2 linked regions of the Acetivibrio cellulolyticus CD2 genome follow. The protein of the gene in region 2 binds, or shares a complex with, the protein of the main gene of each other region. Links are inferred from orthologs where the notes say so. Each region holds a gene or a part of one and is shown on either strand. Other genes may lie near its edges. The genes, in order: mfd and uvrA.

Region 1 (10,850 bases), on a different replicon or contig from region 2:
GCAGGATTTTAAGTCCTGTGCGTCTGCCAGTTCCGCCACTTCGGCATCTATATGTCACTCAATCAAGCGACTTACTTATTATAATACATGTTGTTTCTCATGTCAACAATTATTTGCTGGTAATTTTACGAAAATTTATTGCTGCTACAATACTATATGAAAATCCCACTTAATAAGTGCACATTTTTAAAACCAAAAGATATGTTAAAGGAAAAAACGATTTCTGTCAAGTGACAAAAACCGTTTTCTATATATAAAATAAAATTTACACATTAACCTAAGCTACTACACAACTATAGCAACTTAATCTAAAAGACTATTATATTTGAAACACCATTAAAATAATCTGAGAACATAAACTGCTCGACAGAGATTAGTATTGAGCAGATCTCTTATATCCGCCTCCACCTCTTTTAGATTCGAAATTCTTTTTCAAGTCATGAAGTTTCTCGTCGCTGTCTTTCATAAATTTAGAAAGGCGATCTTCAAATGACAAATTTCCACAATTTCCAGAATTTCCGCTATTCCAGTCAATCTCTGCAGGTTTACTAGATTTTACAACGGGTTTTGGATCTAAAGCCTTCTTAATGGATAAGCTTATCTTTCCATTTTTGTCCACAGAAATGATTTTAACTTTTACAACTTGGTTTTCATTAAGATGTGCTTTAATGTCTTTAACATACTCTTCGGCAACTTCTGAGATGTGAACCAATCCGGTCTGGCCATTAGAAAGTTGAACGAAAGCTCCAAAATTGGTAATGCCAGAAACCTTTCCCTCAACGATTTTACCTACTTCAACGAGCATAAATTTAATAATCCTCCTGATTATATAAAGTAATATGATTATATAACATATGCCGTTCTAAGTCAAGTATCAACCCAAATTGAGCATAAAAACAAAAGACATTTATGATAATAAACTTATTTGTTATTGTCAACAAAAACCCGTTCTCCATGCTTAACCATACCAAGCATATCTCTTGCTATCTTTTCAACACTTTCATTAGAATTAATCTCTTCACTCTGTTTTTTAAGTCTTGCGTTATTCTCTTCCTCTGCCTGAATTTTAGAATCAATTCCGTCTATTTGAGCCTGTTTTGCATAAAGAACACCCTGTTGATTTACCAATAGATAAATCAAATATGCAAGGGCAGCAAAAAAAACTATTGTTCCAAATTTAGACTTTTTTCTTTTGTTCATAAAGCTACTCTCCCTCAACACTAAAAGCACAGTTTATATTTATTCTTCTAAAAAGTATGTTTGGGTCAGACCTTTTTAGAGTATATGTCGTCTATTTATCTCAATGGAACTTGCTTTTTTGCGCAAGCACCGTTGAAATATGCATATAATATTATTTATTCTACGGAGTTTAGGAAAATCCTCCTATATTTTTTCAATTATTCTTTTTATTTTGCTATTGTAAAGTACATTTATCTGTTTATACGTGCCTATTAGCAGAATATTAAATCTTTTTTATAATATTCTTAAACCTTTTTTTCCAAATTTTAAACTTGCCTATGTTATCTTTACCTAATCTGCGGGCTCTCCCGAAAACTTTTCCCAAACTATTATAGACTATTTTGGCAGGTACTTTCAATATCTTAAAGATAATTTTAAAAGGAAATAATATTATACTGAAAGCAGTTACAAAGAACTTATAAACTACCCTTATTGTAAACAGAAATACTGTCATTATAATTTTACTGAGAAGCAGAGAGTACAAAATTATACCTATAACAGCTCCTATAAGTAAATATCCTCTTAGCTCCCCATCATTACTTATATAAACGACAGCAAAAAGTACCAGGGACACTAAAATCCAGTATATAAAATCCTCGAAATATACAATTATATTACTTGACTTTATAGCCTTCCTTCTAATCCTGAAAACATCATAGATAAAGGCTATAATCATTCCCCCCAGCACACAACACAAAAAAACATATGCTTGATTACTAATAGAAACAAACAATTTGATCACTTATCCTCTATCTAAACATTTTGGAAAAGAAGCCCATACCTTTAGATCTTGAACTTTCACTATCATTGTATTCGCAGCTGACAATATACCCCTCAATGCTAAGTTCTGAATTGTCTATACTCAATTTGTTGATATGTAAGTCTTCACCACATACAATAAGTACACCTAACTCTGTTTCTATCTCTACAGTTTCATCATCAAAACTTCTTACTTTAAGAACTCCAGATAGGCTAAGCTTCTCCCTATTCTCCATTATAAGATTTTGAGAAGTTTGCCTTGATATTTTCTTATCCTCATTCATTTCAATCCCTCCTGCATTTGTATATATGCGTGCATCTTAATAACATTAATGTTATTTGGCACTAACTTAATTGAATTAAGTATACTTATAATATTTATGCATGTACCAACCCAAAAATACCTATTCGCAAAAAAGAATATCCCAACATTTAGAATATTCTTCAATAAAGTATTTCAGATTAAATTTTCGGATTTTGAAATTGGATTTTATAGAATTGTAAACATTTCTTTTGAATCGGCTTTGAGAACATGCTCACTTATCGACGTGACTTCCACTTTGGTATTGCTGTTTCCAAACTGAATCTCAATAATATCCCCTACTTTGATTTCTGAACCTGGCTTTGCAACCTTATCATTTATTTTCACACGCCCTTGTTCGCAGGCCTCGTTTGCCAAAGTACGCCTTTTGATAAGTCTTGATACCTTAAGATACTTGTCTATTCTCATAACTTATTCCCCCCTGTAGTGCTTACTTATTAAAACCACAACCATAAAAAGGCTTCTTTTAAAAAGAAGCCTTTTATTCTTTGTCATATATGCAAACTATTTGTTGACTAAATCCTTCAATCCCTTACCAACCTTAAAGATTGGAGCTTTTGTTGCAGGAATATTGATTTCTTCTTTAGTTTGTGGGTTTCTGCCCTTTCTTGCTGCTCTTTCTCTTACTTCAAATGAGCCGAAGCCTACTAATTGGATTTTGTCACCTTGTGAAAGAGCCTCTTCTACACTTTCTATAAAAGCATTAAGCGCCTTTTCTGCATCCTTTTTTGACAAATCACCTTTTTCTGCCATACTTGCAACTAAATCTGTCTTATTCATTGTTCAATCCTCCTAATAATTATTATATATTTTTTATTTTTTTGAAACTCTATGTTTCAGCTGCAAAATTATCAATTTGTAATAACTTTATCAAGCAAGTTCTTTATATTCTACGTTCTACGCAAATCTCCTCCTTCTGTTTTAATAATTTATCAAAAAATTTTTTTAAATATGTATTTTTGACTTGTTCCATAGCTCGTCCATTTCTTCTAAAGACATATCTTGAAGGCTTTTGCCTTCCTTTTTGCTTTCTGTTTCAATATACTCAAACCTTTTGATGAACTTATTTATTGAACCCGTTAAGGCAAGTTCCGGTTGTACTTTTAAAAATCTGGACAAATTTACTATGGAAAATAATACATCCCCTAGCTCATCATTTATTCTTTCCACATCTTTACTTTTATATACATCCTTCAATTCATCTATTTCTTCGTCTACCTTTTTCAGCACATCTTCAACATTATCCCAATCAAACCCAACCTGGGATGCCTTTTGTTGTACCTTATAACTTCTCATTAAAGCTGGAAGATTTGAAGGAACATCCTTAAGTACACCTGTCTGGCTTTCAATACCCTTCTCCTTCTTTTTTATCTCTTCCCAATTTACCAGAACATCATCAGCAGTCTCAGCCTTAGCTTCGCCAAAAACATGTGTGTGCCTTAAAACCATTTTCCTGCATATGCCCGTTATTACATCCTCAATTGTGAAATTCCCCTCTTCTTGAGCTATCTGTGCATGAAAAACAACTTGCAGCAATAAGTCTCCAAGTTCTTCATTAAGCCTCTTTTTATCATTCAAGTCAATAACCTCAAGAACCTCATAGGTTTCCTCAATCAGATACTTTTTTATACTTTCATGAGTCTGTTCCCTATCCCACGGACATCCGTTTTCACTTCTTAATAGCTTCATAATATCTACCAAATCAGAAAATGTATATTTATCCTTTAGCATAAAACCCGCTCCCTTAAAGCTTTAATAATTTATATAGTGTATTTGCGTATCCAGTTCATTTAAAATCTAATTTCCAATTATCCATTAATTATACTGTTAATAAGGATGCACATGCTTTGTTTATAATACTTTGTGCATTCTTTATAAGTAATTATACCACTAATTATTAAACTTCATTAGTAAATCTGGTATTTTTGTCTACATTTTTTTAATTTTGAATATTATATAGTAGACATAAATATCCAGCTATAAAGATTAATAAATACTTACCTTGCTTATTTGATGCGAAATAGCGCTCAAATAAATTTAATACTTTTACATTCTGGTTCATGAAAAAGGAGGAATTAATCCATGTACATGTATGTGTGTCCATTTATGATAAGAGCTGCGTACAAAATTGTCATAAATACAAGCGCTCGAAATCTAACCCTATATAAAGATGAAAAATGGTTTATGTCCTTTCCTGTTGCTGTGGGTAAACCTTCCACACCCACACCCAAAGGCACCTACCGTATAATAAATAAGGCCGTAAATCCCGGAGGACCATTTGGGGCAAGGTGGCTTGGCCTTAGTATACCGTCGGGAGGATATGGTATCCACGGTACAAATGACCCATCTTCGATAGGAAAGGCTGTTTCTCACGGGTGTGTCCGGATGCATAACAATGATGTCATCACTCTATATAATATAGTATCCGTTGGGACTACTGTTGAGATTATTTAAGGCAGTTTAAAACATTAGAAGCTAAAAGGCATTTGACCATACTTTAATTTCAAAAAATCCTCAAATTAAGTCTTGGAGGAGTAACATCTAGACCTGCTTGAATATAACCATTTTCTGACCAAATCATTTTAATAAAAATAACAGGTAATCCATAAGGCTACCTGTTATTTTTACAATACAAAGTTATTGTCATTTTACCTCTAAGTAAAAAAAGATTTATCATTAACTTTTGTATTTACTGTTCCATTTGCTTTCCAAGGAACCCTGCTGCTGTCTGTGCTAATTTAGCTTCCACTTCTCCCATCCGTACATTCGGGTCTGTTGACAAGAACATAACTGCACCAATAGGATCCCCTTCTGAGATTATTGGAGAAACTACCTGCGATGAATACCTTCTTTCTCCGTTTTCATCCGCTAAAATCGTAATTGTCTTTTCTTCAGGAGCTTTAACAACCAAAGTAGTTTTTTCTTCAATAATTTTTTCCACATCAGAACTTAATGACTTTTCAAGAAACTCCTTTTTGGATGCACCTGAAACAGCAATTATAGTATCTCTATCGGAAATACATGTTATATGTCCGCTTGTCTTGTGAAGTGACTCTGCATACTGAGCAGCAAAATCACTTAGTTCACCGATAGGTGAATACTTCTTTAATATAACTTCGCCTTCTCTATCAGTAAATATTTCTAGAGGATCTCCTTCTCTTATTCTCAAAGTCCTTCTAATCTCTTTTGGAATAACTACTCTGCCTAAATCGTCTATTCTTCTAACTATTCCGGTAGCCTTCAATGTGTTTTACCTCCTTTTACAGTTAATTTATAGTACAGTTTTATTATTAATTATTTATTGGTTTTTTATACATAACAGGTGAATTATGATAACTGAAAAAATGAAGTCAAAAAAAAGACTGGAATATCCAGCCTTTGAGTACTTGATGAATTTACAAAGCAAATGCACAAAATCTCGGTGGCTAAACGCTCCCGAGATTTTATTATTTTACTTTATATTTATTTTGTTATAAATACTATCATTTTTCTTAACATCATATTGAGATTCTTTCTTCCAATTCTCCAATCTCTCCAAATACTTCTGAGTTTCAACGGCCTCTTTGACTTTGTCTTTAACCTCATCATAGGTTGTTCTGTCTTCCACTTTTACAACGAAATAGCCATATTGTGTTGTCAATATATCAGTATCCCCAATTTTATGTTCAAGAGCCCATTCCTGAAAACCCGGTATATTTGTATTACTATTACTTGTGACTTCAAATAAACCCTTGTTATCTTTGACTGTTGTATCATCAGACAGATCAACAGCAAGTTTTTCTGCATCTCCGCCAGCTTTAATCTTTTCCAAAACGTCATCTGCTTGAGCTTTTTTATCTTTTTTCTCCTGTTCAGTAAATTCCTTCCCTGTTTGAAGGTCTACTGTGGCAAACATGATACGCCTTACTGATACTGTATCAACAGCACTTGCACTTTTTTTATAATAATCCTTCATTTCAGTTTCTGATACACTAAAAGTAGGAAGCTCTCCTTCAACATATTTATATACCAGCATTAGATCCTTAAGTATATTCTCATACCTGTCATAACCTATATTGTAGGTTTTCTTGAATTCTTCCTCTCCTAGTTTATCTCCGCCGTAATTACTTGACATGCCACTCTTGATATTGTCTAGTGTTGATTTTACGTCCTTAAGATCTCCTTCTTCCAACTTCAAACCTTTTTCTTTTGCTTTTATATATTGAATTTTAAACTCCTTTGCGCTGTCAAGTGCCTGTTGTTTTGCATAATCCCTTGCAGGTACTCCTTCAACCTTTGTGTTCCAAAATTCATTAAGAGCAGTTTCACTGGTCTTATCAACATTGGCATTAGTCTCCATTTCGGTCTTTGTTGATCCAAGGAAGAAGTTAAACTCATCAGTTGTAATCTTTTCACCCTTTATTGTAGCTACATAATTCGTCGAATTTACGTAATACAGCCAACCTGCTACTGCCAGCAATAAAACTAATATTGATGCAAAAATAATAATTGTCTTTTTGTTTTTCTTATTTTTTGTCAACGTACCCTCTCCTTACATTTTAGAATAGCTAATGGTTTCTAAATATAAAAGATATAGCTATATACTATTATAATAAATTATAAACATTACTTCAATTTAATAATGTCTTGTAACATAATCTTAATATTATCCAGAAAATTTTCCCTTTTAATATCTGTTACCCGGTATGTGATATAAGGCTTATTGCTTGCTGTAAATAAAAGCTTCCGCTTGTATTTTTCCATAAGTTTCCCAAGCACTTCAAAATTAATATGCTTATCATCTATAAATTGAAATATAACAGTATCATTTTTTTCCTGTACGGATGAAAAACCACAGTTCATCGCCAATGTCTTAATATGAGCTATCTTTATAAGATTTGACACCGGCACAGGAATATTTCCGTAACGGTCTATAAGTTCATCCTCCACATCCAGAGCATCCTGTTCATCCTGTATGGAAGCAATTCTCTTGTACATTTCGATTTTTTCATTTTCAGAACTAATGTAACTGTTATCTATATAGGCACTCAGGTTCACATCTATTGAGATTTCAACCTCTTCCTCGTTGGATTTACCGCTTAATTCATTTACAGCCTCTGATAAAAGCCTACAGTACATATCATACCCAACCAAATCAATATGTCCATGTTGCTGGGCACCAAGAAGGTTTCCTGCTCCTCTTATCTGCAAATCCCTCATCGCTATCTTGAAGCCCGACCCAAACTCAGTAAACTCCTTAATCGCCTGAAGCCTTTTCTCTGCTATTTCCGAAAGGACCTTATCCTTTTTATAAGTAATATAGGCATATGCCATTCTGTTGGATCTGCCTACCCTGCCTCTAAGCTGGTAAAGCTGTGCCAACCCCATCTTATCCGAATCTTCAACTATAATAGTATTTACATTGGGCATATCAAGGCCAGATTCAATAATTACAGTACATACAAGAACATCATACTCGCCATTGATAAACCTGAACATAATATCTTCAAGTTCCGACTCGTTCATCTGCCCATGCGCTACTGCAATTCTGGCATCCGGAACCATGTTTTTAATCTCTGCCGCCTTTACGTTAATCGATCGCACACGGTTATACAAGTAGAATACCTGCCCGTTTCGCGCCATTTCCCTGTTGATTGCCTCTTTTATTACTTCATTGTTGTGTTCCATTACATAGGTCTGAACAGGGTATCTTTCCTCCGGTGGATCTTCTATAGTGCTTATATCCTTTATTCCCACCATAGACATATGGAGCGTCCTTGGAATAGGTGTTGCAGTCAATGTCAGAACATCAACATTTGCACGCATGTTCTTGATTTTTTCTTTGTGCATAACTCCAAAACGCTGCTCCTCATCTATTACAAGAAGTCCTAGATTCTTAAATGCTATATCCTTCTGCAAAAGCCTGTGTGTACCGATTAATACATCAACCATACCAGCTTTTACGTCTTTTAAGATATGCTTTTGTTCTGTCTGAGTTCTGAAGCGGCTCACCATTTCTACCGTAACAGGAAAATCTTTCATACGTTCCTTAAAGTTGTTATACTGCTGCTGTGCCAATACAGTTGTAGGAACAAGATACGCAACCTGTTTTCCATCCATTACTGCTTTAAATATGGCTCTAATGGCTACCTCTGTTTTTCCGTAACCAACATCCCCACACAAAAGCCTATCCATAGGTTTATTAGATTCCATATCCCTTTTAATTTCTTCTATACATTTTAACTGATCATCAGTTTCCTGATAGGGAAATTGCTCTTCAAACTGCTTCTGCCAAATTGTATCACTTCCGAAGGCATGCCCTTCTGAAGCTTCTCTCATTGCATACAGCTTAATAAGCTCTTCTGCCAACTCCTTAAGTGATTCCTTGGCCTTTGTCTTGGTCTTTATCCAATCAGAACCTCCAAGCTTGCTAAGCTTAGGAGACTTTCCCTCCGAGCCGATATATTTCTGGATAATGTCAAGCTGATTTGTAGGTACGTAGAGAAAAGCATCATCCTGATACTGGATCTTTAAATAATCTTTCTTAATATTCTCTACAACCAATTGCTCAATCCCAATATATTTTCCTATACCATGAGATTGGTGAACCACAAAGTCACCAATATTGAGGTCAGTAAAGACATTTATCTTCTTTCCTTTACTCTTATTTACCCCGCGTTTTTTTAGCTTCCTATCCTGACCAAAAAGTTCCTTGCCGCTAACTACAACAAATCCCATTGACAAGTATTCAAAACCTTTGTTAAGACTCCCATGGGTTATAATTACCTGACCCGGCAAAATCCCATCTTTAACCTCATCAATATACACCGATTCAATATCTTTAGTTCTTAAGGTATCTGCCAGCATTTCCCCTCTGCTTTTAGTTCCAGCTAAAATCAATACTCTGCTGTTTTTACCCTTCCAGTATTTTATATCGTCCACTATGAGCTCAAGGTTTCCCTGATATGAATTTAGAAGCTTTGATGCGATATTATACTTTTGACTGCCTGAAGCAAGTATTTCATCAGACATTATAGTATTAAAATAAATTGATTTATGCGTTTTCAATTTACCCCATATATAGTCAAATTCAAAGTAGATATCAAAACAGCCGGGAAGCAGATGACCTTTTTCCAATAGGCTTTTGCACATTTCCCTGTTCTCTGCTAAAATGTTTTCAACCCTCTGCTCAAATCTTTTGGGTTCATCAAAGAAAACAAGTATATCATCATCTATATAATCAGTTAATAATGAGGGACTTTCTATAATATACGGAATGTATTTGTCCATCCCCGGAAAATAGCATTCTTCTTTAAACTTATCAATATCATGGCTTATTCTTTCATCAATCTTGTCTAAATAGTCCTGCTTGGCTTTTGAACCAATCTTCCCTTTATGGGCAATAAGGTCATTTTGAATTCCAGAAATCATTCTTTCAAGATCTGACGGTTCATATATAATCTCCCTAGCAGGCAAGATATCGACATTTTCAACCTTTTCCACAGATCTTTGTGACAGTACGTCAAAAGTCCTAATTGAGTCAATTTCATCGTCAAACAGCTCTATACGAAAGGCACTATCGTAATTTACCGGGAAAATATCTATTATACCCCCCCTTATAGCAAACTGGCCTTTACCCTCGACTGTAGTGACTCTCTCATACCCTATGGACACCAACTTTTGAATTATTAAAGCAAGATCAATCCTCTTATCATAGCAGAATTTCAAACAACTGGATAAGAAGAGCTCTTTTCTTATCAACTTATGGCATAAAGCCTCCGCACTGGTTACAATAAATCTGTAATCATGTTTTACAATCCTGTCTAAAGCCACTATCCTCTCATAGACAGAATCGTAGCTTTTAGCTTCAATATCATGAAGCATTACTTCCTTTGAAGAAAAGAGGATTACATCCTTTTCAAAGAAATATACAAGATCATCATATATTTTCCTGGCCTGAAGCTCATTATAAGCAACTATTATCCCTTTGCTGTTTAAATGGCCGCAAATGGCATATGCAATATGGGCTTTCTGGCTTTCAGAAGGTCCAGTTATCGATGTAGGAAGTTCTCCCCTTTTTATATTGTCCAGAGCATCGCTGTACTCTTTTGACTCAAGCAGTGGGTCTATCAAATACTCTCTGATTTTTAAATTATCCATAGCTCATCCTTAAGGCGTTTTAATGCATAGTTTTTATTTAGTATTAAACCTGTTCATTGCATTATCGACACCTGATTTTATAATAGTTTCTACTGCACCTACAGCATTTTCAATTGCTTCCTCCACATTTTTTCTCTCGTCAGGAGAAAACTTGCTTAAAACAAAATTAGCCAGATCCCATCCTTGAGGCGGCTTATCTACGCCAATTCTTATCCTTGGAAAATCGTCCGACTGTATCTGGTATATTACAGACCTCATGCCATTATGTGTTCCCGCGCTTCCTTTAGGTCTAACCCTTAGCTTTCCCACAGGAAGGTCAATGTCATCGTATACTATTATAATATTTTCTACAGGAATTTTGTACCACTCCATTATTTCCCGAACACTTTCC
Region 2 (10,057 bases):
TACTATCAGATGGTATAAAAATCCTACAACCCTAACAATAATAAAAATAGCGGTTTCCCTAGGGCTATCAATGATGGCAAAATCCTCCGGATTTTTAATAGCTCCTGCTATTGCTGTTGTGTTCTTTTTTAAATTGTGGCAAAAAAGAGATATGTTTTTTAAGTTGATTGGTCAATTCGCAACTTTTGGTGTTATATGTATTCCTCTTGGTTTGTGGTGGTCGGTTTACAATTTTGTAAAATATAAAATGCCTTTTAATGCAATTCTACGTTTAGACATCTCACCTCAATATTTAGGTGACTGTTCGGTTATAACCAGGTTATTTGAGTTCAATCCTATTAAATTTGAAAATATTTATACTGGTTTTGGAAATCCATATAGAGATTCTAATATATTTATTGCTTTATTAAAGACCTCTGTGTTTGGGGAATTCAATTTGGGTAAAAAATTATATCAGTCTGTTATTTTCAAATATGCTATTCTACGTCAATATATTATTAGTATTAATTTCACTTATTTGCATTGTAATTACCATATTAAAAAAGTCAAATAAGCTTGATGCTCCATTAAAAGCATTTTTGAGTTTACTTTATGTTGTAACCATGGGATTATATATTAAGTTTTGCTTTGATTTTCCTCATGTATGTACACAAGATTACAGGTATATAGCTGCTACTTTTATTATTGGAGCACTTTCAATAGGTTTCTTTCTAAGCACTTTTCAAGATTCCAAGGCAAGATTTTCGAAGGTACTTGCAGCCTTTACTGTGTCCATTACATTTTGCTTTTGTGTACTTAGCATTTTGGTCTATACAATATTGGGATTACAAGTTTAAGCACAGAATGGAATTTCCTAAATTCCTTATATAAGTGCCAACTCTTAAAATTAAAAAACTGCGATGAGGTCCTGCAAGTGCAAACCTTATCGCAGTTTCTTTATTTTAGACACTGGTGCAATATACTGAATTATCTCAATTTTGATTAAGGCTCGTTACATTCTTGATTACTATAGTCTTTGTTCCGTCAGCATTACTGATTATCTCAAATTTATCTCTATCACCATAAAGGTCATAATCTATTAATACCTCAATATTATCATTAGTCTTAAGCCTTATCTTGCTTAGTTTTTTATCAACCCATTCCCGGTCTACTTCAAATTTCTCGTGAGTTAACCCCTTTTCCTTTAAATTATTAATGTACTCGTCCCGAAGTTCTTCTTTGCTTCCAAATACCTTGTTTGAAAAGGACTCTATGTCTATTTCATCTTCCTGATGGATTGCATCATTTACAAAGTTCCTTACTTCCTCCGCAAAGGGTTCTCCTTCCTTTGCCTTACTGCGAACCCAATTTTCAGTTTCTGTCTTCAAAATTTTTGTACATGTTTTGCTATCTAAAATTAATTCAGCGCCAAGAAAGGTCTGAAGAAAAAACTGTGCAACAGGCTCATCTGCATCTTTACCTATTTGATTATCGAGAATAACAAGTTCATGTTCACTGTAAACCGCAGGTGACAAAACAAACGCACATTTCTGTATTCTTTGATTCACGCCTGGCAAGCTTATATCCTGTTTTTTGATACTTATCTTAAACTTGCTTTCCACCATTTCAATGTCATGTATAAACGACACTGTGTAATCCATCTTCAAAATAGCAACTGCCGGAACATTATCATTTTCGTAAAGACATACTACTAAATCAGTTGAGGAAATACTGCTGTTCGTTTTCATTGCTCTGAAAAGCTGCCTTGCAATATCCTTTGAGCCTTCAAGGAAATACTCGTTGTCTGATGAAATCCTAAAACATACTTCCTTTACTACATTAAGCCCATCCTTAAAATTACCTTTTCTTGCATTGTCATCACTAATAGATTTTGAAATATGCTTCTCGAAAAATAGCTGAAGGTCTTCGTTTACATCCAATTCAAACTCATTTAGTATAGGTTCATTTGAATCCTTATCAAGCACATGAATAATCGCCTTTTTTATCTCAATAGCCAAGTGTTGACCCTCCTAAAACTCACAAAAACGGGGAAATATCTTCCCCGTTTCTAATTTCTTTTTATTTAATTATTATACTACACTATAACAATTGCGTGGTCAATTATAGTTTCATAAAAGTATTTTTATCTTTGACTCACTACTTAAATATCAGCCCTTCACTGCCTGCATCAATGAAGATATTGCTTCCTTCCTTATATTCACCTCTGAGGTAACGATCTGTCAGCTCATCTTCAATATATTTCTGTATTGTTCTTCTGAGAGGTCTTGCCCCGTATTTTTGGTCATAACCGATTTTTAAGATATATTCTGTAACAGCATCGCTTATCTCTATCTTTATGCCCTTTGGCTCAACTTCTTGAATTACTTCCTTAAGCATAAGGTCTACAATCTGTTTTAATTCATCCCTGCTCAGTTCATTAAACACGATTATTTCATCCAAGCGGTTTAAAAACTCAGGTCTGAATATTTCCTTCAATACTTCTTTAACCTTATTCTCAAGCGCGATATAATTATCATTTGCAAACCCTATACCATGTGCCTTAAGACTGGTACCGGCATTTGAAGTCATTATTATTACCGTGTTTTCAAAACTTACGGTCCTTCCATGACTGTCAGTTACCCTTCCATCCTCAAGTATCTGCAATAGCATGTTAAACACATCAGGATGGGCCTTTTCAATCTCATCCAGAAGAATAACAGAATAAGGTTTTCGCCTTACTTTCTCAGTTAACTGTCCGCCATCGTCATAGCCTATATATCCCGGAGGTGATCCAATCATCTTGGACACAGTATGCTTCTCCATATATTCAGACATATCAAGCCTTATAAGTGCATCTTCACTTTCGAACAGTTCAACGGCAAGGGCTCTGACCAATTCGGTTTTCCCAACTCCTGTCGGCCCAACAAAGATAAAGGAAGTCGGCCTCTTTTTCTTTTTAAAGTCTGCCCTATTACGTCTTATAGCCTTGGAAACACTTATAACCGCCTGTTTCTGTCCAACAACTCTCTTATGAAGCCTTTCTTCAAGGTTTAGTAATTTTTTTGCCTCAAGCTCGGTAAGCTTTTGAACAGGAATCTTAGTCCACGCTTCAATTACCTGCGCTACATCATCAACGGTTATTTCCATGGACTTATTCCTGGCCTCTATTTCACTTATCTGCTCACTAAGCTTACACTCTCTAACCTTAAGATCTGCAGCCTTCTGATATTCTTCAATAGAGTCTGCAGAAATTGCACTTTCCTTTTCTTCCTGCACCTTCTTAAGCTCTTCCTTAAGGGCATCAAACTCTACAAGATCCACGTTATTGATATTGGCCCTGGAACCTGCTTCATCAAGCACATCTATTGCCTTATCAGGCAAAAACCTGTCTGTTATATACCTTTCAGCCATTATTACAGATGTTCTGATTACCTCATCGGATATTTTAACCCTGTGATAGCTTTCATAATAGTCTTTAATACCTTTTAGTATTTCAATAGACTCTTCAATTGAAGGCTCATCAACCATAACCGGCTGGAATCTTCTCTCAAGCGCCGAATCCTTTTCAATGTGCTTGCGATATTCGTTTAGTGTAGTTGCACCAATAACCTGTATTTCACCTTTTGCAAGTGCAGGCTTTAAAATATTACCAGCATTCATGGCACCTTCTGCTTCGCCGGCACCCATTATATTATGCAGTTCATCTATTACCAGAATTATATTGCCAAGAGTTTTAGTCTCTTCAATTATGCCTTTCATACGGCTTTCAAACTGTCCTCTAAACTGTGTTCCAGCCACTATACTGGTTAAATCCAGGAGGTATACTTCAGTATTAAAAAGCTTTGCCGGAACCTGTTTTTCGGAAATCCTCACTGCCAGCCCTTCAGCTATCGCCGTCTTACCTACGCCAGGCTCACCTATCAGAACAGGATTGTTCTTATTTCTTCGGTTTAAAACCTGAATTACCCTGTCTATTTCCTTCTGTCTGCCAATAACCCTGTCAATTTTACCATCTTTAGCCTTTTCGGTAAGGTTTGAGCCATAAGAATCCAGGTACTTTTTCTTCTTTAACTGTTTTTTCTCCTGAGTCTTGGTTCTTGTATTATTTTTGCTGTCCTTATCTTCCTTTGTACCACCATCTTCCTGCGATTCTTTTGTTTCATCGACTTTATTGGAATTTGGCTCATTGCTCTTAAACAATGTTTTATTAAAAAGATTCAGGAAAGGGTTCTGATTATTAGCTGGCCCTGGTTCTGAAACTGCACCGTTCAAATTATTGATATCTATATCCTCAAAAAGACTTCCCATTTGCTTGTTCAGATCTTCCATTTCCTCATCAGATATACCTGTCTGCTCAATAATCTGGTTTATTGGCTGTATACCTTGTTTTCTGGCACAAGAGAAACACAAACCTTCCTGGGTTTGCTTGCCATCTGTAATTTTTGTTATAAATACCACTGCTATATTCTCTTTACACATAGAACACATCATCATTTTCGTCATCTCCAATCACAAGAGCGCCAGTAGATCCAAATACATTCATTATTAACGTATGCTGATAACCTTTGTATTATTTCAGCATAAAATAATCTATGACAAACTCAAATCTCTAAATATATTTATATAAAGTATACCACACTAATTTTTTACGGTCTAACCACAAAACCTTATCTCACCATTATTGATTGGATAACTAACTTAATTTAGCTCTAAGTTAAGATAAATACCTGTGCCTTAATCCAAATCGCTTAACTTTACTTAGAAGTAAAATATAAAGTATTTTTTAGGTATTGTACAATATATACCTCAAAATATAAATAATGTCAATATCAGGCTTTTATTAATTCTTCAGAATTTTTTCGAGGAACTGTCCGGTATAGGATTCTTTAACCTTTATAACCTCTTCCGGAGTTCCCTGAGCAACTATATTTCCACCCATATTTCCCCCATCAGGACCCAAGTCAATAATATAGTCCGAAACTTTTATAACATCCAGGTTATGCTCAATAACCAAAACGGTATTTCCAGCATCAACAAGTCTTTGAAGGATATCAATAAGTCTGTGCACATCGGCAACATGGAGCCCTGTAGTTGGTTCATCCAAAATATACATAGTCTTGCCCGTACTCCTCTTTGAAAGCTCGGTAGCAAGTTTGACCCTTTGTGCTTCGCCTCCCGATAAGGTTGTTGAAGGTTGTCCGACTTTGATATAGCCAAGTCCAACATCATTTAAAGTTTCAATCTTTTTGTGTATTTTCGGTATATTCTTAAAAAACTCCACAGCATCTTCAACTGTCATATCAAGGACTTCTGAAATATTCTTGCCTTTATACCGAACTTCTAACGTTTCCCTATTGTACCTCTTGCCCTTACATACTTCACAGGGAACATAAACATCAGGTAAAAAGTGCATTTCGATCTTATTAATTCCATCGCCGTTGCAGGCCTCACATCGTCCGCCTTTTACATTAAAACTAAACCTGGAAGACTTATAGCCTCTCGTTTTAGCTTCCGTCGTTCCTGCAAAAACTTCTCTTATCAAATCAAATACTCCTGTATAGGTTGCCGGGTTTGACCTTGGTGTACGTCCTATAGGTGACTGGTCAATATCAATTACCTTGTCCAGGTGCTCCAAACCATTTATACATTTATGTTCACCCGGATGTTGTTTTGCACCGTTCAATTCATTTGCAAGCTTTTTATACAGTATTTCATTTACCAAACTACTTTTCCCTGACCCGGAAACGCCTGTAACAGATGTAAAAACTCCAAGAGGTATTTTTACGTCTATGTTTTTCAAATTATTCTCCCTGGCACCAACTACTTCCAGCCATTTTCCGTTCGGTTTGCGGCGCTGCTTCGGTATTTCTACCTTCTTTGTTCCACTTAAGTATTGCCCTGTTATAGAATTGGGATTGCTTTTAATCTCTTCTACAGTTCCCTTTGCAATAATCTCGCCGCCATGCACTCCTGCACCCGGACCTAAATCTATAATATAGTCTGAAGCATACATTGTATCTTCATCATGTTCAACCACTATAAGTGTATTCCCTAGGTCCCTCAATCTTCTTAAGGTTTTAAGAAGCCTTTCGTTGTCTTTCTGATGAAGCCCGATACTCGGTTCATCAAGAATATATAAAACCCCCATAAGCCCTGAGCCTATTTGTGTAGCAAGTCTAATTCTTTGAGCTTCGCCACCCGAAAGTGTCCCTGCTGCCCTTGATAATGTCAGATACCCAAGACCCACATCAACCAAAAATCCCAGTCTTTCTTTAATTTCTTTGAGTATCTGGTGAGCTATAAGCCTCTCACGTTCAGAAAGTTTCAGGTTGTCAAAGAAGCTCTTTGTTTCCCCAATTGAAACGGAGCATATCTCGTGGATATTCCGGTTGCCTACCGTAACAGCCATAGATTCTTTTTTCAGCCTTGCCCCCTTGCACTCAGGGCAAATATCATTACTCATATACTCTTCATAATATTGCTTCATGCTTTCCGACTGAGTTTCTTTATATCGCCTCTCCATACTGTTTATAACACCTTCAAAAGCTGCCATAAAAGAACCTTTTCCGTACTCTCTCTCATAGTCTACCTTGATTTTTTCACCTTTGTTACCGTAAAGAATGATGTCCACAATATTCGGTGGAAGTTCCTCCACTGGTGTATCTACACTAAATTTATAGTGGCGGGCAAGAGCGTTTATATACATTCTGGCATAACCATCGCCACTTGCTATATTCCATCCATTAGTATTTATAGCTCCTTCAGCCAATGATTTGCTTTTGTTTGGAAGCACAAGATCAGGATCAATTTTGAGCAAAGCTCCAAGCCCACTACAAGTAGGACATGCACCAAATGGATTGTTGAACGAGAACATCCTTGGTGTAAGGTCCTCCATACTTATACCACAATCACTGCAAGCAAAATTCTGACTGAATAAAAACTCTTCCTTGCCTACTACATCTACAACAAGCAATCCATTGCTTAGCTTAAGAACTGTTTCCAAAGAGTCTGTGAGCCTCTTTCTCATATCAGGTCTTACTACAAGCCTGTCAACGACAATTTCGATACTATGTTTTTTGTTCTTGTCCAGATTTATCTCATCGCTAACCTCATAAATTTCTCCATCGACTCTAATTCTAACATATCCACCTTTTTTTATATCCTCAATCAGCTTGTGATATTCGCCCTTTCTTCCTCTTACAACAGGGGCTAGAAGCTGTATCTTTGTACCTTCCTCCATGTCCATTATGTTGTCTGCCATCTGATCTACCGTCTGTTGGGATATCTCTTTCCCGCAGATATGACAGTGAGGCACACCTATTCTTGCGTACAAAAGTCTGAGATAGTCATATATTTCAGTAACAGTTCCAACAGTGGAACGCGGGTTTCTACTGGTTGTCTTCTGGTCAATGGATATTGAAGGAGACAAACCATCTATATAATCAACATCAGGCTTTTCCATCTGCCCTAGAAACATCCTGGCATATGAAGACAGTGACTCCATATAACGTCTTTGACCTTCAGCATAAATAGTATCAAACGCAAGAGAAGACTTACCAGAACCACTAAGTCCTGTAATAACTACAAATTGATCTCTTGGTATCTCAATATCAATATTTTTTAAATTGTGCTCCCTGGCACCTTTTATAAAAATTTTATCTCTCATCATAAAAAACACACTCATTTCCAGTTAACATTAAAATCGATATATATTATATCAAATATAAAGAAAAAAGCAAACATCAGTTCGCCAGTATTTTGTCTTTATAAGTTCGAAAACAAATAAACCAGTGCTCGCACAAGGCTCACACCGGTTCATTTATCTTAATATTTATTTATATTATATACCAATTAATTATTTTCAAACTGGAGCTTCACTCCTAAAGTATCTACCAGGCTCTTTACTGAATCAAAATGAATTTCTTCTCCATTATTATTGGTTGCATAAAATTTAAGGGCACGCTGACTCCTGCCAAAGTCTATGTATTCAAGTGTAACAGTGTATGGCGAAATACTTACAACTGTCTTTCTCAAAACACCTTTGTCATGTTCCATCATTTCCTTTACCACAGACCCATCAACCCTTTTCAATGCACTAACAAGGTCCTTAAAATTAATATCTTTCATAACTTGCCCCTCCTTTAATTTTTTACAAAATGACATAGGTAAACAAACATACATACATGGAATAATAGGGGATTTAAGAATTATTGTCTTGAGTAAAAAAGATTTAAATGAATTTGGTAATTAACTGCAAACACTAAGAAGGGAATTTTTAGCTTGTAGTAATATTTTATCATAAAATCTTAATAAAATAAAGATATTTTTTCAGAATTTTTTCCATTTTTATTATTATGCTGTGAATCTGCCTCTACCAAGGCACCTTCAATTTCTCCTTTAATAACAGCAAAAGGGCGCAGCTCCTACTTTATAGTAGTTAAAACTGCTCCCTTAAAACATCACTTCATGCCACAATACACTTACTTATAAACCAAACTTACTTTTCAGTCCATTAAGCTTATCTCTTAACTCAGCAGCTCTTTCAAACTGCAAATCTGCCGCTGCCTTTTTCATTTCTTTTGTTAATCTGTCAATGATAGCCTGAGCCTCACCTTGACTTATAACCTCTTCTTCTCTACGTACAGAATACTCTGAGCTTTCCTCCGCAGCCTTTGTTGCTTCAATTACATCTCTTACACTCTTTTTAATACTCTGTGGAATAATCCCGTGCTCCTCATTATACTCTACTTGCAGCTTTCTTCTTCTATTTGTCTCACTTATAGCCTTTCTCATTGATTCAGTAACTGTATCAGCATACATTATTACTTTTCCTTCTACATTTCTAGCTGCCCTGCCGATAGTTTGTATCAGAGAAGTCTCAGATCTTAAGAATCCTTCCTTATCAGCATCAAGAATGGCTACTAGAGAAACCTCCGGCAAATCCAGCCCTTCTCTTAATAGATTTATCCCAACTAAAACATCAAATACTCCCAGTCTCAAGTCCCTTATAATCTCCATCCTTTCAATTGTCAGAATGTCGGAATGGAGATATTTAACCTTAAAATCCAACTCCTTAAGGTAATCCGTAAGGTCTTCGGACATTTTCTTTGTCAGGGTAGTAACAAGAACACGTTCATTTTTTTGTATTCTCTCATTGATCTCTCCAATAAGATCATCTATCTGCCCCTTTACTGGTTTTACTATAATTTCAGGGTCTATAAGCCCGGTAGGTCTTATTATCTGCTCAACTATCTGCTGTGAATTATTCCTCTCGTATGCAGCAGGTGTAGCACTAACAAAAACAATCTGATTTATCCTCTCCTCGAACTCATTAAACTTCAAAGGCCTGTTATCAAAGGCCGATGGCAGCCTGAATCCGTAATCAACCAGCGATTGCTTTCTCGATCTGTCCCCATTATACATAGCACCTACCTGCGGAACAGTAACATGTGACTCATCAATCATCATCAGGAAATCATCCGGGAAATAATCTATAAGCGTATAAGGGGAACTCCCGGGTTCTCTACCGCTAATATGTCTAGAATAATTCTCAATTCCCTGGCAAAAACCTACTTCCTGGAGCATCTCAAGATCATATCTTGTTCTCTGCTCAAGCCTTTGGGCTTCAAGCAGTTTACCATCTTCCTTGAGTTCTTTCAGACGTTCCTCAAGCTCTTTTTCTATATTTACCATTGCTTTTTCCATTTTTGACCGTGTAGTCGCATAGTGGGAAGCAGGAAATATAGCAGCATGTGACATTGAGCCTAGTATCTCACCAGTCAGGTAATTTATTTCAGTTATCCGATCTATCTCATCTCCAAAAAACTCTACACGAATTACCTTGTCGGAAGAATATGAAGGAAATATCTCCAGAACATCTCCTCTTGCCCGAAACTTCCCACGTTTGAAATCTATCTCATTTCTTTCATATTGTATTTCAACAAGCTTTCTGATAATCTCATCCCTATCCTTTTGCATCCCCTTTCTCAAGGAAAGCATAAGGTCTGTATAGTCTTCAGGATCACCCAGACCATAAATACATGAAACACTGGCAACAATAATTACATCTCTTCTTTCG

What was found.
Region 1: the proteins of uvrA (region 2) and mfd are in contact, whole or in part, in a crystal structure (PDB 4DFC), measured with the Escherichia coli proteins. The link is inferred for Acetivibrio cellulolyticus CD2 from one-to-one orthologs.

The regions. Positions count from the first base shown.
Region 1 is NZ_JH556653.1:1,243,684-1,254,533, forward strand. What follows is about bases 6,726-10,850. They hold mfd (transcription-repair coupling factor), read right to left. Parts: upstream 10,460-10,850; coding sequence 6,926-10,459; downstream 6,726-6,925. Other genes in these bases: ACECE_RS0207605 (peptidylprolyl isomerase), read right to left, coding at 6,726-6,839; pth (aminoacyl-tRNA hydrolase), read right to left, coding at 10,493-10,850. Outside these bases: ACECE_RS0207560 (S1 domain-containing RNA-binding protein), read right to left, coding at 374-805; ACECE_RS0207565 (FtsB family cell division protein), read right to left, coding at 922-1,200; spore cortex biosynthesis protein YabQ, read right to left, coding at 1,463-1,915; sporulation protein YabP, read right to left, coding at 1,989-2,282; ACECE_RS0207580 (RNA-binding S4 domain-containing protein), read right to left, coding at 2,489-2,728; ACECE_RS0207585 (HU family DNA-binding protein), read right to left, coding at 2,825-3,100; mazG (nucleoside triphosphate pyrophosphohydrolase), read right to left, coding at 3,266-4,051; ACECE_RS0207595 (L,D-transpeptidase), read left to right, coding at 4,403-4,774; spoVT (stage V sporulation protein T), read right to left, coding at 5,010-5,564; more of ACECE_RS0207605, read right to left, coding at 5,772-6,725. UniProt on the Escherichia coli protein: Couples transcription and DNA repair by recognizing RNA polymerase (RNAP) stalled at DNA lesions. Mediates ATP-dependent release of RNAP and its truncated transcript from the DNA, and recruitment of nucleotide excision repair machinery to the damaged site.
Region 2 is NZ_JH556657.1:755,176-765,232, forward strand. Bases 4,620-7,951 are described here. They hold uvrA (excinuclease ABC subunit UvrA), read right to left. Parts: upstream 7,649-7,951; coding sequence 4,820-7,648; downstream 4,620-4,819. Other genes in these bases: ACECE_RS0215110 (hypothetical protein), read right to left, coding at 7,831-7,951. Outside these bases: ACECE_RS0215090 (ArnT family glycosyltransferase), read left to right, coding at 1-553; ACECE_RS0215095 (nucleoid-associated protein), read right to left, coding at 972-1,997; ACECE_RS0215100 (ATP-dependent Clp protease ATP-binding subunit), read right to left, coding at 2,137-4,473; more of ACECE_RS0215110, read right to left, coding at 7,952-8,106; excinuclease ABC subunit UvrB, read right to left, coding at 8,464-10,057. UniProt on the Escherichia coli protein: The UvrABC repair system catalyzes the recognition and processing of DNA lesions. UvrA is an ATPase and a DNA-binding protein. A damage recognition complex composed of 2 UvrA and 2 UvrB subunits scans DNA for abnormalities.